Regions from separate parts of the Clavibacter davisi genome, predicted to be linked through region 2. Evidence: predicted binding sites of a transcription regulator. Region 2 holds the regulator's gene; the other holds the start of a gene.
The links. The regulator LexA, encoded in region 2, represses DNA repair genes until DNA is damaged. The targets are predictions, from matches to a motif close to TCGAACANNTGTTCGA.
Positions count from the first base shown of each region.

Region 1 (5,870 bases), 560 kb from region 2:
ATCGAGGAGCTCGCGATGGACGAGGTCGGCCCCGGCGTCGACCAGGGCGCGCCGGACACCGCGGCGCTCGCCCGCCCGGTGTGATGGGCGTCCCGCTCCGCCCGGGTCTGCTTGACTGAGCGCGTGGCCCCCTCCTCGAAGAAGAAGAAGCACGCGACCCGCACGCTCCTCGAGTCCCCCGCCGCCGCACCCGTCCTGCACCGGGCGGCGCGCATGGAGGACCGCATCCACGAGATCCGCGAGGGCCGCGCCCGCAAGCGGGGCCTCCAGCCGACCGTCATCCCGTACGCGGGCTACGGATCCGTCCGGTGGGTGCGCGTGCTCTGCCGCGTCCTCCTCACCGACCCGAAGAGCAAGCGCGCGCTGGCCGGCGACAAGGTCGTCCGCGGCTGGCGGAGCTTCACCAGCGTGCCGCTCACCGACGTCGACGTGGTCGTCGAGATCGACGGCACCGAGCACCACGTGCGGGCCGACCGAGGCGGCGTCGTCGACACGGTCGTCGAGGCGGCGCTGCCGAGCGGGTGGCACACCATCCGCATCCGCTCCGAGGGGTCGGAGACCGTCGAGGCCCCGGTGTTCATCGTGGGCGACGACGTGCGCACCGGGATCCTCAGCGACGTCGACGACACCGTCATGGTCACCGCGCTCCCCCGGCCCTTCCTCGCCGCGTGGAACACGTTCGTGCTCGACGAGCACGCGCGGACCCCCACGCCCGGAATGGCCGTGCTCTACGAGCGCCTGCGCGTGCGGCATGCGGGCTCGCCCGTGCTGTACCTCTCGACCGGCGCCTGGAACGTGGCGCCGACGCTCACCCGCTTCCTGTCGCGGAACCTGTACCCGCCGGGCCCGATCCTCCTCACCGACTGGGGTCCCACGGTCGACCGCTGGTTCCGCAGCGGCATGGAGCACAAGCGGCTGAACCTCCAGCGGCTCGCCGAGGAGTTCCCGCGCGTGAAGTGGATCCTCGCGGGCGACGACGGCCAGCACGACGAGCTGCTCTACGGCGAGTTCGCGGAGCGGAACCCCGACAACGTGAAGGTCGTGCTCATCCGCCAGCTCAGCGCCGGCGAGGCCGTGCTGGCGGGCGGCCGCGCCAAGGCCGAGGAGCGGGCGCTCGACAGCAGCGTCCCGTGGGTCTACGCCCCGGACGGCGCGAGCCTCCTCGCCCAGCTCGACGACCTCGGCCTCGCCGACGACTCCGGCACCCGCATCGGCACCTAGTCCCCGCACCACGACGAGGGCCCCGCAGGAGATCTCCTGCGGGGCCCTCGCGCGTGCGGGTGGATCAGACGGCGTCGGTGAGCGCCTGGAACTCGTCGTCGGTGAGCTCGATGGCCGCCGCGGCGATGTTGTCCTCGACGTGCCCGACCGACTTGGTGCCGGGGATCGGCAGCATCACGGGCGAGCGGCGCAGGAGCCAGGCGAGCGCGAGCTGCGACGGGCTCGCGTCGTGCTGCTTCGCGAGGGCGTCGAGCGGGCCGCCGTCCTTCGCGAGCTCGCCGGTCGCCAGCGGGAACCACGGGATGAACGCGAGGCCCTCGGCCTCGGCGTACTCGAGCAGCGGCTCGGCGTCGCGCTTGGCGAGGTTGAAGAGGTTCTGCACGGAGACGATCTCGGCGATCTCCCGCGCCGCCTTCACATCGTCGACGGAGACCTCGGACAGGCCGATGTGGCGGATCTTGCCCTCGGACTGCAGCTCCTTGAGCACGCCGATCTGGTCCTCCAGCGGCACGGCCGGGTCGATGCGGTGCAGCTGGTACAGGTCGATGCGTTCGAGGCCGAGGTGGCGGAGGCTCAGCTCGGCCTGCTGGCGCAGGTACTCGGGGCGGCCGACAGGGCGCCAGTCGCCGGGGCCGGGGCGCGTGAGCCCGCCCTTGGTCGCGACGACGACGTCATCGGCGTACGGGTGGAGCGCCTCCTTGAGGAGCTCCTCGGCGACGAACGGGCCGTAGGAGTCGGCGGTGTCGAAGAACGTGACGCCGAGCTCGGCGGCGCGGCGGATGACGCGGACGGCCTCGGCCGGGTCCGCGGGGGCGCCCCAGACGCCTTCGCCGGTCAGCTGCATGGTGCCGTAGCCGAGACGGACGACGGGCAGGTCGCCGCCGATGGTGAACGTGCCGGATGCGCCGGCTGCGGTGGTGGTGTCGGTCATGTGGACCCTCCTCGGGTGTCGATGACGAGGGAGGCGTCTGCCGCCCTCGGGACCCTGGTGCCAACGCACGGGTCGCCGGATCCATGCCCGATGCACGTGACGAGCACGAGACCCTCAGGCTCCGGTGGAGGGTGAGGCGGATCCGCCCGCTCCCCTCGTGGATGTCGGCGCGCGTTCCTACACTCGGACCAGACGTTCGAACACCCGTTCGAACGCACGAGGCGCGGCCGGCGCGACGACGGGAGGAGCGGCATGATGCGGATCGACGAGGACGTGGAGGTCGAGCTCTCGGGAGACGGCTCGCCGCTGCGGTTCACCTGGCGGGGCGTCGTGTACGGCGTCGTCAGCTCGCCCGAGCGGTGGATCGCGCGGGTCGACTGGTGGCAGCGCACGGGCCGCGCGCCCCGCGGCGCGAGCGGGCACCTGCTCGAGCTCCGGATGTGGCGCGTCGAGGCCGTGCCGCTCACCACGGGAGCGCGCCGGGTCGACGGGTCCTTCGACCTGAGCGTCGACGGGCGCGGCAGGTGGTCGCTCGTCACGGCGTCGGACGAGGAGCTCGACACGCGCCTGTTCGCCTGAGCGCGGCTGTGGGTGACGCGGGGAATAGCCGACGGCGTCCCGGCCTTGGACCCCTCGGCGCCGCGCACGGCGCCGGCACGCGGTCACCCGGATCGCGGCGCACGGAGGGACCCGGCATGGCGGCACTCGAGTGGCTGTTCGACGCGCAGCTCCGCATCGGCGACCAGGTCGTGCTCTGGCGCGAGATCGTCGGCAACCTGTTCGGCCTGGCCAGCGCGCTCGGCGGCATGCGCCGGAGGGTGTGGGCGTGGCCCGTCGGCATCGTCGGCAACGTGCTGCTCTTCACCGTCTTCCTCGGCGCCGTCTTCGGCACGCCGAACCCCGTGAACCTCCTCGGCCAGGCCGGGCGCCAGGTCATGTTCATCGCCGTGTCCGTCTACGGCTGGCACCGCTGGCAGCAGGCCCGCCACGGCGGCGCGCCCGTCGTGCCGCGCTGGGCGTCCGGCCGCCAGCGCGCGCTGCTCGTGGTCGCGCTCGTCGGCGGCACCGCGCTCCTCACGCCGCTGTTCCGCGCGCTCGGCTCCTACGAGCCCGTGTGGGCCGACGCCTGGATCTTCGTCGGCTCGCTCCTCGCCACCTACGGCATGGCGAAGGGCTGGGTCGAGTTCTGGCTCATCTGGGTGGCGGTCGACCTCGTCGGCGTGCCGCTGCTCGTGGGCGCCGGGTACTACGCGTCCGCGTTCATGTACGTCTTCTACGGCGCCTTCACCCTCACGGGCTTCTTCGTGTGGATGCGCGCCCGCGGCACCGCGGCGCCCGCGGTCGAGACGGCGTTCCCGGATCCGCGCGTCGTCGAGGCGCCCGCCGAGCGCTAGGTCGAGGTCGGCCCGGTCGGCGATCCCCCGGTCGGCGAGCCCGCGGTCAGCGGCCCTGGCCGTTGGAGCAGGTGCTCTGCGCCGCCGTCTGCCCGGTGATGCTCGGGTCGAGCACCTCCGAGGTCGGGGTGGGCGGCGTCGTCGGCGACGCGCCCTCGGCGGGCGACGCGCCCTCGGCGGGCGGCGCGCCCTCGGCAGGCGGCGCGGCCTCGGCGGCCGGCGTCGGGGTCCCCGCGCCCGGCACGCTGCTGCCCGGCACGCTGCCGGCATCGTCGCTCGGAGCCGGCTGGCCGAGCGAGAAGTCCGCGTCGGAGGCGAGCAGGCTCACGAGCTGCGCGGCCGCCGCCTCGTCCGGCTGCACGCGGCCGTTGGCGAGGACCGCGCCCGGGTACTGGAGGAACACGACGTCGTCGAGCGGGATGTCCTTGAAGGTCAGCGCCACAGACACGAGGGTGTCCAGGTCGGCGAGCGACGTCGAGAGCTGCATGTTGTCGACCACGGCGCGCGCGATGCCGTAGAGCTTCGCCGGGTTCGTGAGCGTGTCCGCGCTCTTGATCGTGCGGACGAGCGCGCTGAGGAAGACCTGCTGGTTGCCGATGCGCGAGATGTCGCTGCCGTCGCCCACGCCGTAGCGCGTGCGGAGGAACTGCACCGCGTCCTTGCCCTGGAGGGTGTGCGGGCCCGGATCGAGCGCGAGGTCGGTCTTCTTGTCGTAGATCCCGTTGGCCACGCAGACCTCGACGCCGCCGACCGCGTTGGACATCTCCACCACGCCGTTGAACTGCACGACCCCGCCGTACGGGATGTCGAGTCCCGTGAGGCCCTCGACCATGCGCACGGTGCACTCGAAGCCGCCGCGCGTCAGCGACTCGTTGAGCTGGGCGCGCGCGCTGGCCGGGTACTTCGTGCCGTCCGGTCCCTCGCAGGCGGGGATGGGGACGAGCATGTCGCGGGGGAAGGAGATGACCGTCGCGCGGCTGCTGTCCTCGCTGATGTGCAGGAGCATCGTCACGTCGTTGAGCGAGGCCGTGCCCACGTCCTTCGCGGCGCCGTAGCCGTCGCCCTGGCCGGCGCGGCTGTCGCTGCCGACGATGAGGATGTTCGCGCCGCCGTCGATGCCGCCGAGGGACGGCGGGAGGGCCTGGCCGCCGGAGATGTCGACCTGGTTCGCGGAGACGGTGCGGGAGAGGTCCCAGGCGGCGATGCCCACGACCGAGACCGTGCTCACGAGGGCGACCACCGCCGTCACCGCCACGCCCTTCATCACCGTGCGACCGGCGCTCGGGGCGCGGAGCCGACCGTGGCGGGCGATGCCGCGGACGCGGGCCCGATCGGCGCGGGTGCTCTGGGGGGCGTGCTGCATGGATGGATCTCTCGTCGCCGGGTGGGGAGCGCCGGGCTCGGGCACCCGGATCATCCACAGGCTAGCCGAGCCCGGTGGAGAGTCCCATCGGCACGCGGGCCGGATGCGCTATGCGCCCGCGCGCTCCCCGCCGCGCAGGTGCGCGTCGAGGAACGCGTCGATCCGGCGCCAGGCGTGCGCGGCCGAGGCGGGCTCCGTGCCCATGCCGAGCGCGCGCAGCACGGGGCGGAGGATCCGCGGGCCCGGCTCCGCGTCGTCGAGGAACGCGTGCCCGGCGTCCGGGTGCTCGCGCACGTCGTGGTCGATCCCGTGCGCGACGAGGGCGGCGGCGAGCCGGTCGGCGGATCCCGCCAGCTGCCGGTCGCGTCCGCCGTAGCTCGCGACGATCGGGCACGCAGAAGGGCCCGTGAACCACCACGACCGCGGGCCAGGGGCCCTCGCCGTCGGGGACCGCCAGCACGCCGTGCAGGCCCGGCCGGCGCCGGTCAGCGCCAGGCGGTCGGGCCTGTGGAGCCCGCGCGGTACTCGGCCATGGGCACGCGGTCGCCCTTCCAGGCGCGCATGACGGGCGCGACGATGCGCCAGCACCGCTCGGCCACGTCGCCGCGGACGGACAGCCGCGGGTCCCCCGCGAGGATCCCGTCGAGCACCTCGCCGTAGGGCGTGAGCTCGGGCTGCGCGAACTCGGCCCGGAACGTGGACTGCGTGAGGGTGAAGGGCTCGCCCGTGCCGTCCATCGTGACCTCGAGCGAGATGCCGTCGGGCTTCAGGTCGATGATGAGGCGGTCGGGCCGGGCCGGGCCGTGGAGCCCGCGCGGCAGGTGCGCCACGGGCTTGAAGGTGACGATGATGCGCTTCGACGCCTCCTTGAGGGCCTTGCCCGAGCGGAGGCGGAAGGGGACGCCGGCCCAGCGCGCGTTGGCGACGCCGAAGGTGACCTCGGCGAGCGTCTCCGTCTCGT
Region 1 covers NZ_CP199882.1:1,676,844-1,682,713, reverse strand. The annotation lists gene ACU4ZT_RS08005 (SOS response-associated peptidase) at 1-84, shown strand, start outside; gene ACU4ZT_RS08000 (App1 family protein phosphatidate phosphatase) at 124-1,221, shown strand; gene ACU4ZT_RS07995 (aldo/keto reductase) at 1,286-2,152, opposite strand; gene ACU4ZT_RS07990 (DUF6504 family protein) at 2,405-2,731, shown strand; gene pnuC (nicotinamide riboside transporter PnuC) at 2,848-3,546, shown strand; gene ACU4ZT_RS07980 (LCP family protein) at 3,593-4,909, opposite strand; gene ACU4ZT_RS07975 (dienelactone hydrolase family protein) at 5,018-5,497, opposite strand; gene ACU4ZT_RS07970 (glucose-6-phosphate dehydrogenase) at 5,395-5,870, opposite strand, start outside.
Region 1: a site for LexA is predicted at 2,349-2,364, ahead of ACU4ZT_RS07990 (DUF6504 family protein). Genes of this name have one in related genera too.

Region 2 (5,870 bases):
GACGACCGGGCGCTCGGTGCGCTCGAGCACGTCGCGCAGCAGCTGCAGGTTCGGCCCCTGGAGCGTGCCGTCCTTGGTCACGTCGGTGACGACGTAGCGCGCGCAGCCGGCCTCCTCGAGGCGCTCGAGCACCTCCCAGATGTCGCCGCCGTCCTGGGTCCAGCCGCGGGCCGAGAGGGTGCGGCCGCGAACGTCGAGCCCGACCGCGACGGCATCGCCGTGCTGCGCGATGACGCTGGCCGCCCACTCGGGGTTCTCGAGCGCCGCGGTGCCGAGGTTGATGCGCGTCGCGCCGCTCTCGAGCGCCACGTCGAGCGAGCGGTCGTCGCGGATCCCGCCCGACAGCTCGATCTGCACGCCGTCGATGGCGCGGATCACCCGGGAGATGACGGCGAGGTTGTCGCCGCGGCCGAACGCGGCGTCGAGGTCGACGAGGTGCAGCCACTCGGCGCCCTGCTCGGCCCAGTCGCGGGCCGCGTCGACGGGGTCGCCGTAGCCGGTCTCGGTGCCGGCCGCGCCCTGCGTGAGGCGCACGGCCTGGCCGCCGGCCACGTCGACGGCGGGCAGGAGGGTCAGGCGGGGCGTGCTGGTGAACTCGCTCATGGTCGCTCTCGTTCTGTCGTGCGGGCGGGCGGATGCCGTCGGCGACGGCGGGGCGTTCGGGCCGTCAGGCGGCGCGGAGGGTGCCGAGCCAGTTGGCGAGCAGCCGGATCCCGGCCTCGCCCGACTTCTCGGGGTGGAACTGGGTGGCGGACAGCGGGCCGTTCTCCACGGCGGCGACGAAGCGCTCGCCGTGCGTGGCCCACGTGACGCGCGGCGCCGGCAGCGGAGGAAGCGCGTCGATGCCCCAGGTGCGCGCGGCGTAGGAGTGCACGAAGTAGAAGCGCTCCTCCTCGAGCCCGGCGAACAGCGACGATCCCGACGGGGCGTCGACCGTGTTCCAGCCCATGTGCGGCAGGACGTCCGACTCGAGGCGGTCCACCGTGCCCGGCCACTCCCCCAGCCCGGCGACGTCGACGTCGCGCTCCACGCCCCGGTCGAACATGACCTGCATGCCGACGCAGATCCCGAGCACGGGTCGCCCGCCGGCGAGGCGGCGGTCCACGACGCGGTCGCCGCCGGCCGCCCGGAGCGATGTCATGACCGCGGAGAACGCGCCCACCCCGGGGACCAGGAGCCCGTCGGCCTCGTGGGCCCGTCTCGGGTCGCCCGTGAGCTCGACGTCGGCTCCCGCCAGCTCGAGCGCCTTGACGGCGGAGTGGACGTTGCCGCTTCCGTAGTCGAGGACGACGACGGAGGGCCGCGTCACAGCGCGCCCTTGGTGGACGGGATCCCGGACACCCGCGGGTCGAGCTCCTTCGCCTGGCGGAACGCGCGGGCGAAGGACTTGAACTCGGCTTCGGCGATGTGGTGCGGGTCGCGTCCCCCGAGCACGGTGACGTGCACGGTGAGGCCCGCGTGGAAGGTGATGGCCTCGAAGACGTGACGGACCATGGATCCGGTGAAGTGGCCGCCGATGAGGTGCATCTCGAACCCGGCGGGCTCGCCGGAGTGCACGAGGAACGGGCGACCGGAGATGTCGACGACGGACTGCACGAGCGCCTCGTCGAGCGGCACGAGCGCGTCGCCGAAGCGCGCGATGCCGGCCTTGTCGCCGAGCGCCTGGCGGATGGCCTGGCCGAGGACGATGCCCACGTCCTCCACCGTGTGGTGCACGTCGATGTGCGTGTCGCCCGTGGCGGTGACCTTCAGGTCGGTGAGCGAGTGCTTCGCGAAGGCGGTGAGCATGTGGTCGTAGAACGGGACCGAGGTGCTGATCTCGGAGGCGCCGGTGCCGTCGAGGTCGAGCTCGAGCTCGATGCTGGACTCGCTGGTCTGCCGCGTGACGTGCGCGGTGCGCGCGAGGGTGCTCATGCCCTCCATGCTACCGAGCGGCTCCGACTCCCCCGCTCGCTCCCGGCCGCCACCGGGAGACGAGCGGGCCCCGCCTGCCGTCGCCCGCGTGCGGGGGCGCCAGGAGGGATCAGCGGGCGTACTGCGCCGGCACGGCGAGCTGCTGGCCCGCCGAGACGTCCGACGTGGGCAGCCGGTTGAGGTCGACCAGCGAGGCGATGACATCGCGCGGGTCGGAGGACGGCGCGATCTCCTCGGCGAGGTCCCAGAGGGACTGGCCGCTCGAGACGGTGACGTACTCGAGGGGCGCGGCCGCGGCGTCCTTCGACGCGACGGCGGCGCCGCCGTTGAGGGCCACGAGCCCGACGCCCAGCGCCAGGGGCATGGCGACGAGCGCCGTGAGGACGACGCGGCCTCGACGGGTGATGCGCAGGCGCGTGCGCGGCGCGACGGCGGCCTCCGCGACGGCGATGGATGCGGCGGCGGGTACGGGTGCGGGTGCGCTGACAGTGGCGGCGGGGGCTGCGGTGTTCATGGTGACCTCTCGTGCGAGACGGTGGGGCGTCGATGCGACGCGCCCGGCGGTGCAGTGCGGTACGGCATGCGATGCGGGTCCGGCAGCTCGCACCCGGCTCTCGGCCGGGAGAGCCGGATGCGAAGCTGTGTTCCGAACATACATTCGAAGGCGGTGCTCCGCAAGCCCCCATCGCCCCGATCGTGCATCGTCGGCCGCGACACGCTCGAACAGGTGTTTGTACGAGGTGCCCCGGGTGGATACAGTTTCGAGTGCCTGGTCTCCATTCCACCGGGCACCACCGACATCGCCCTCGCGAGGGCGTCGCCCCGCCGGGTCGACGCGCCGCGGAGGGCGTCGGCGACGAGAGGCGGGCCGTGGCATGACGGACGAGCGAGCGGCGGGAGGCGGCGCGACGAGGCGCCGCAAGAGCCTCAGCGACAAGCAGATCTCGATCCTGGAGTTCATCCAGCGCACCATCGCCGGCCAGGGCTACCCGCCGAGCATGCGCGAGATCGGCGACGCCGTGGGCCTCGCCTCGCTCTCCAGCGTCACCCACCAGCTCAACCAGCTGGAGCTCTCCGGCTACCTCCGGCGCGACCCGAACCGGCCCCGCGCCCTCGAGGTGCTCATCGACCTCCCCGGCAGCGGCGCCGCCGAGAGCGGCGAGCCGTCGACGCCCGTGGGCGACGCGGCCATGGTGCCCATGGTCGGGCGCATCGCGGCCGGCATCCCCATCACCGCCGAGCAGATGGTCGAGGAGGTCTTCCCCCTCCCCCGTCAGCTCGTGGGCAAGGGCGACCTCTTCATGCTGCGCGTCGTCGGCGACTCGATGATCGACGCGGCCATCTGCGACGGCGACTGGGTCGTCGTGCGCCAGCAGAAGACGGCCGAGAACGGGGACATCGTCGCGGCGATGCTCGACGACGAGGCCACCGTCAAGGTGTTCCGCCAGCGCGACGGCCACACGTGGCTGCTGCCCCGCAACAGCGCCTTCGAGCCGATCCTCGGCGACTTCGCCGAGGTCGTCGGCAAGGTCGTGGCGGTCATGCGCTCCGTCTGACGCCCGCACGACGCACGAGAGCGGCCGGTCCCCGAGGGGATCGGCCGCTCTCGTGCGTGCGGGGAGTCGCGGATCAGGCGGTGGGCACCACGGCGTACCGGGCGACCTGCGCCTGCTGCTCCGCCGTGACGAGCGCGCGCACGCGCGTCCCGTCCTCGACGTAGGACGTCTCGAGCACCTTCGCGCCGTCGTGCAGCATCGCGACGACCTCGCCGTGCTCGAACGGCACCAGCAGGTCGACCTCGATGGTCGGCTGCGGCAGCAGCTCGGCGATGCGGCGACGCAGCTCCTCGACGCCCTCGCCCGTGCGGGCGGAGACGAACACGCCCTGCGGGGCGAGCCCGCGGAGGACGACGCGGTCCCCGTCCGACGCGAGGTCGCTCTTGTTGAACACCACGATCTCCGGGATGCCCGACGCGTCGACCTCGGCGATGACCTCGTGCACGGTGGCGAGCTGCGCGGCCGGATCCGGGTGCGACGCGTCCACGACGTGCACGAGCACGTCGGAGTCCGCGAGCTCCTCCAGCGTCGAGCGGAAGGCCTCCACCAGCTGATGCGGCAGGTTGCGGACGAAGCCCACCGTGTCGGCCAGCGTGTACAGCTGCCCCTGGTCGGTCTCGGTCTTGCGGACCGTGGCGTCGAGGGTGGCGAACAACGCGTTCTCCACGAGCACGCCCGCCTTCGTCACCCGGTTCAGCAGCGACGACTTGCCGGCGTTCGTGTATCCCACGATGGCCACCGACGGCACGGCGTTGCGGTCGCGGTTGGCGCGCTTCGTGTCGCGCGCGGGCTTCATCCCGGCGATCTGCTTGCGCAGCTTCGCCATGCGCGTGTTGATGCGTCGGCGGTCGAGCTCGATCTTCGTCTCACCCGGACCGCGGGATCCCATGCCCGCGCCCGCGCCGCCGACCTGGCCGCCGGCCTGGCGCGACATCGAGTCACCCCAGCCGCGGAGGCGGGGAAGGAGGTACTGCAGCTGCGCGAGTTCGACCTGCGCCTTGCCCTCGCGGCTCTTGGCGTGCTGGCTGAAGATGTCGAGGATCACGGCGGTGCGGTCGATGACCTTGACCTTCACCACGTCCTCGAGCGCGCGCCGCTGGCTCGGGGCGAGCTCGGTGTCGGCGATGACGGTGTCGGCACCGACCGCGGCGACGAGCGCACGCAGCTCCTCGGCCTTGCCGCTGCCGAAGTAGGTGCTGGGGTCCGGGGTGGGCCGGCGCTGCAGCAGGCCGTCGAGGACCACGGCGCCCGCTGTCTCGGCGAGAGCCGCGAGCTCGCGCATGCTGTTCTCGGCGTCGTCGACGGAGCCCTGCGAGTACACGCCGATCAGCACGACGTTCTCGAGGCGCAGCTGCCGGTACTCGACCTCGGTGACGTCCTGGAGCTCGGTCGACAGGCCGGCGACGCGACGCAGCGCCTGGCGGTCCGCGCGCTCGGACTGGTCGCCGTCGAAGCCCTGCTCGGTGTCGGGGGCCGCGGACAGCGCCTGCGCGCCGGATCCGCGGAAGAGGGCGTAGCCGGCGGACCGGTTCTCCGCCCGGGCGAGGACGCGCGCGACGACGTCGTCCCCGGCGGTGCTCTCGGTGGACGTCGTCGTCGGGTCCGCGGGCTGGTCGTGCTCGTCGTGCGTGATCATGTGCTCCCATCGTAGCGTCGGCGTCCGGTATCGTCCCGTTCATGGCCGACGCGCATTACTTCTCCTCGTCGCCGGCCGGCCCCCTGCGCACCCGCACCATCACGGTCGAGCTGGGCGGACGGACGGTCGACCTCGAGACCGCGGGCGGCGTCTTCAGCCCCGAGCACGTCGACCAGGGCACCCTGGTGCTGCTGCGCAACGTCCCGACGCCTCCGGCGGAGGGCCATCTGCTGGACGTGGGCTGCGGCTGGGGGCCGGTGGCGCTCGACCTGGCGATGCGGTCGCCGTCGGCCACGGTGTGGGCGGTCGACGTGAACGAGCGGGCGCTCGAGCTGACGCGGGCGAACGCCCGGTCCCTCGGTCTCGAGAACGTCAACGCGGTGCTGCCCGAGGATGTTCCCGCCGACCTCGCGTTCGCCACGGTGTGGTCGAACCCGCCCATCCGTGTGGGCAAGGAGGCCCTGCACGGGATCCTCACGCACTGGCTGCCTCGGCTCGCGGACGGCGCCGACGCGTGGCTGGTGGTGCAGCGGAACCTGGGATCCGACTCCCTGCAGCGCTGGCTGGTCGATGCTCTGCCCGCGGGGCTCGAGACCACGCGGGCCGCGTCGGACAAGGGCTTCCGCGTGCTGCGCGTCCACCGCGCCGACGACTAGGGCACGGGCCGGCTCTCCGCTCCGACGACGACGGCCGGGCCGCTGCGACGATCAGGCCAGCGCGACGACGCCGTCGAACACCAGCTCCGCGGGACCCGACAGGCCGAC
Region 2 covers NZ_CP199882.1:2,233,326-2,239,195, forward strand. The annotation lists gene priA (bifunctional 1-(5-phosphoribosyl)-5-((5-phosphoribosylamino)methylideneamino)imidazole-4-carboxamide isomerase/phosphoribosylanthranilate isomerase PriA) at 1-603, opposite strand, end outside; gene hisH (imidazole glycerol phosphate synthase subunit HisH) at 668-1,309, opposite strand; gene hisB (imidazoleglycerol-phosphate dehydratase HisB) at 1,306-1,914, opposite strand; gene ACU4ZT_RS10555 (hypothetical protein) at 2,024-2,428, opposite strand; gene lexA (transcriptional repressor LexA) at 2,790-3,470, shown strand; gene hflX (GTPase HflX) at 3,544-5,106, opposite strand; gene ACU4ZT_RS10570 (class I SAM-dependent methyltransferase) at 5,148-5,762, shown strand; gene dapF (diaminopimelate epimerase) at 5,814-5,870, opposite strand, start outside.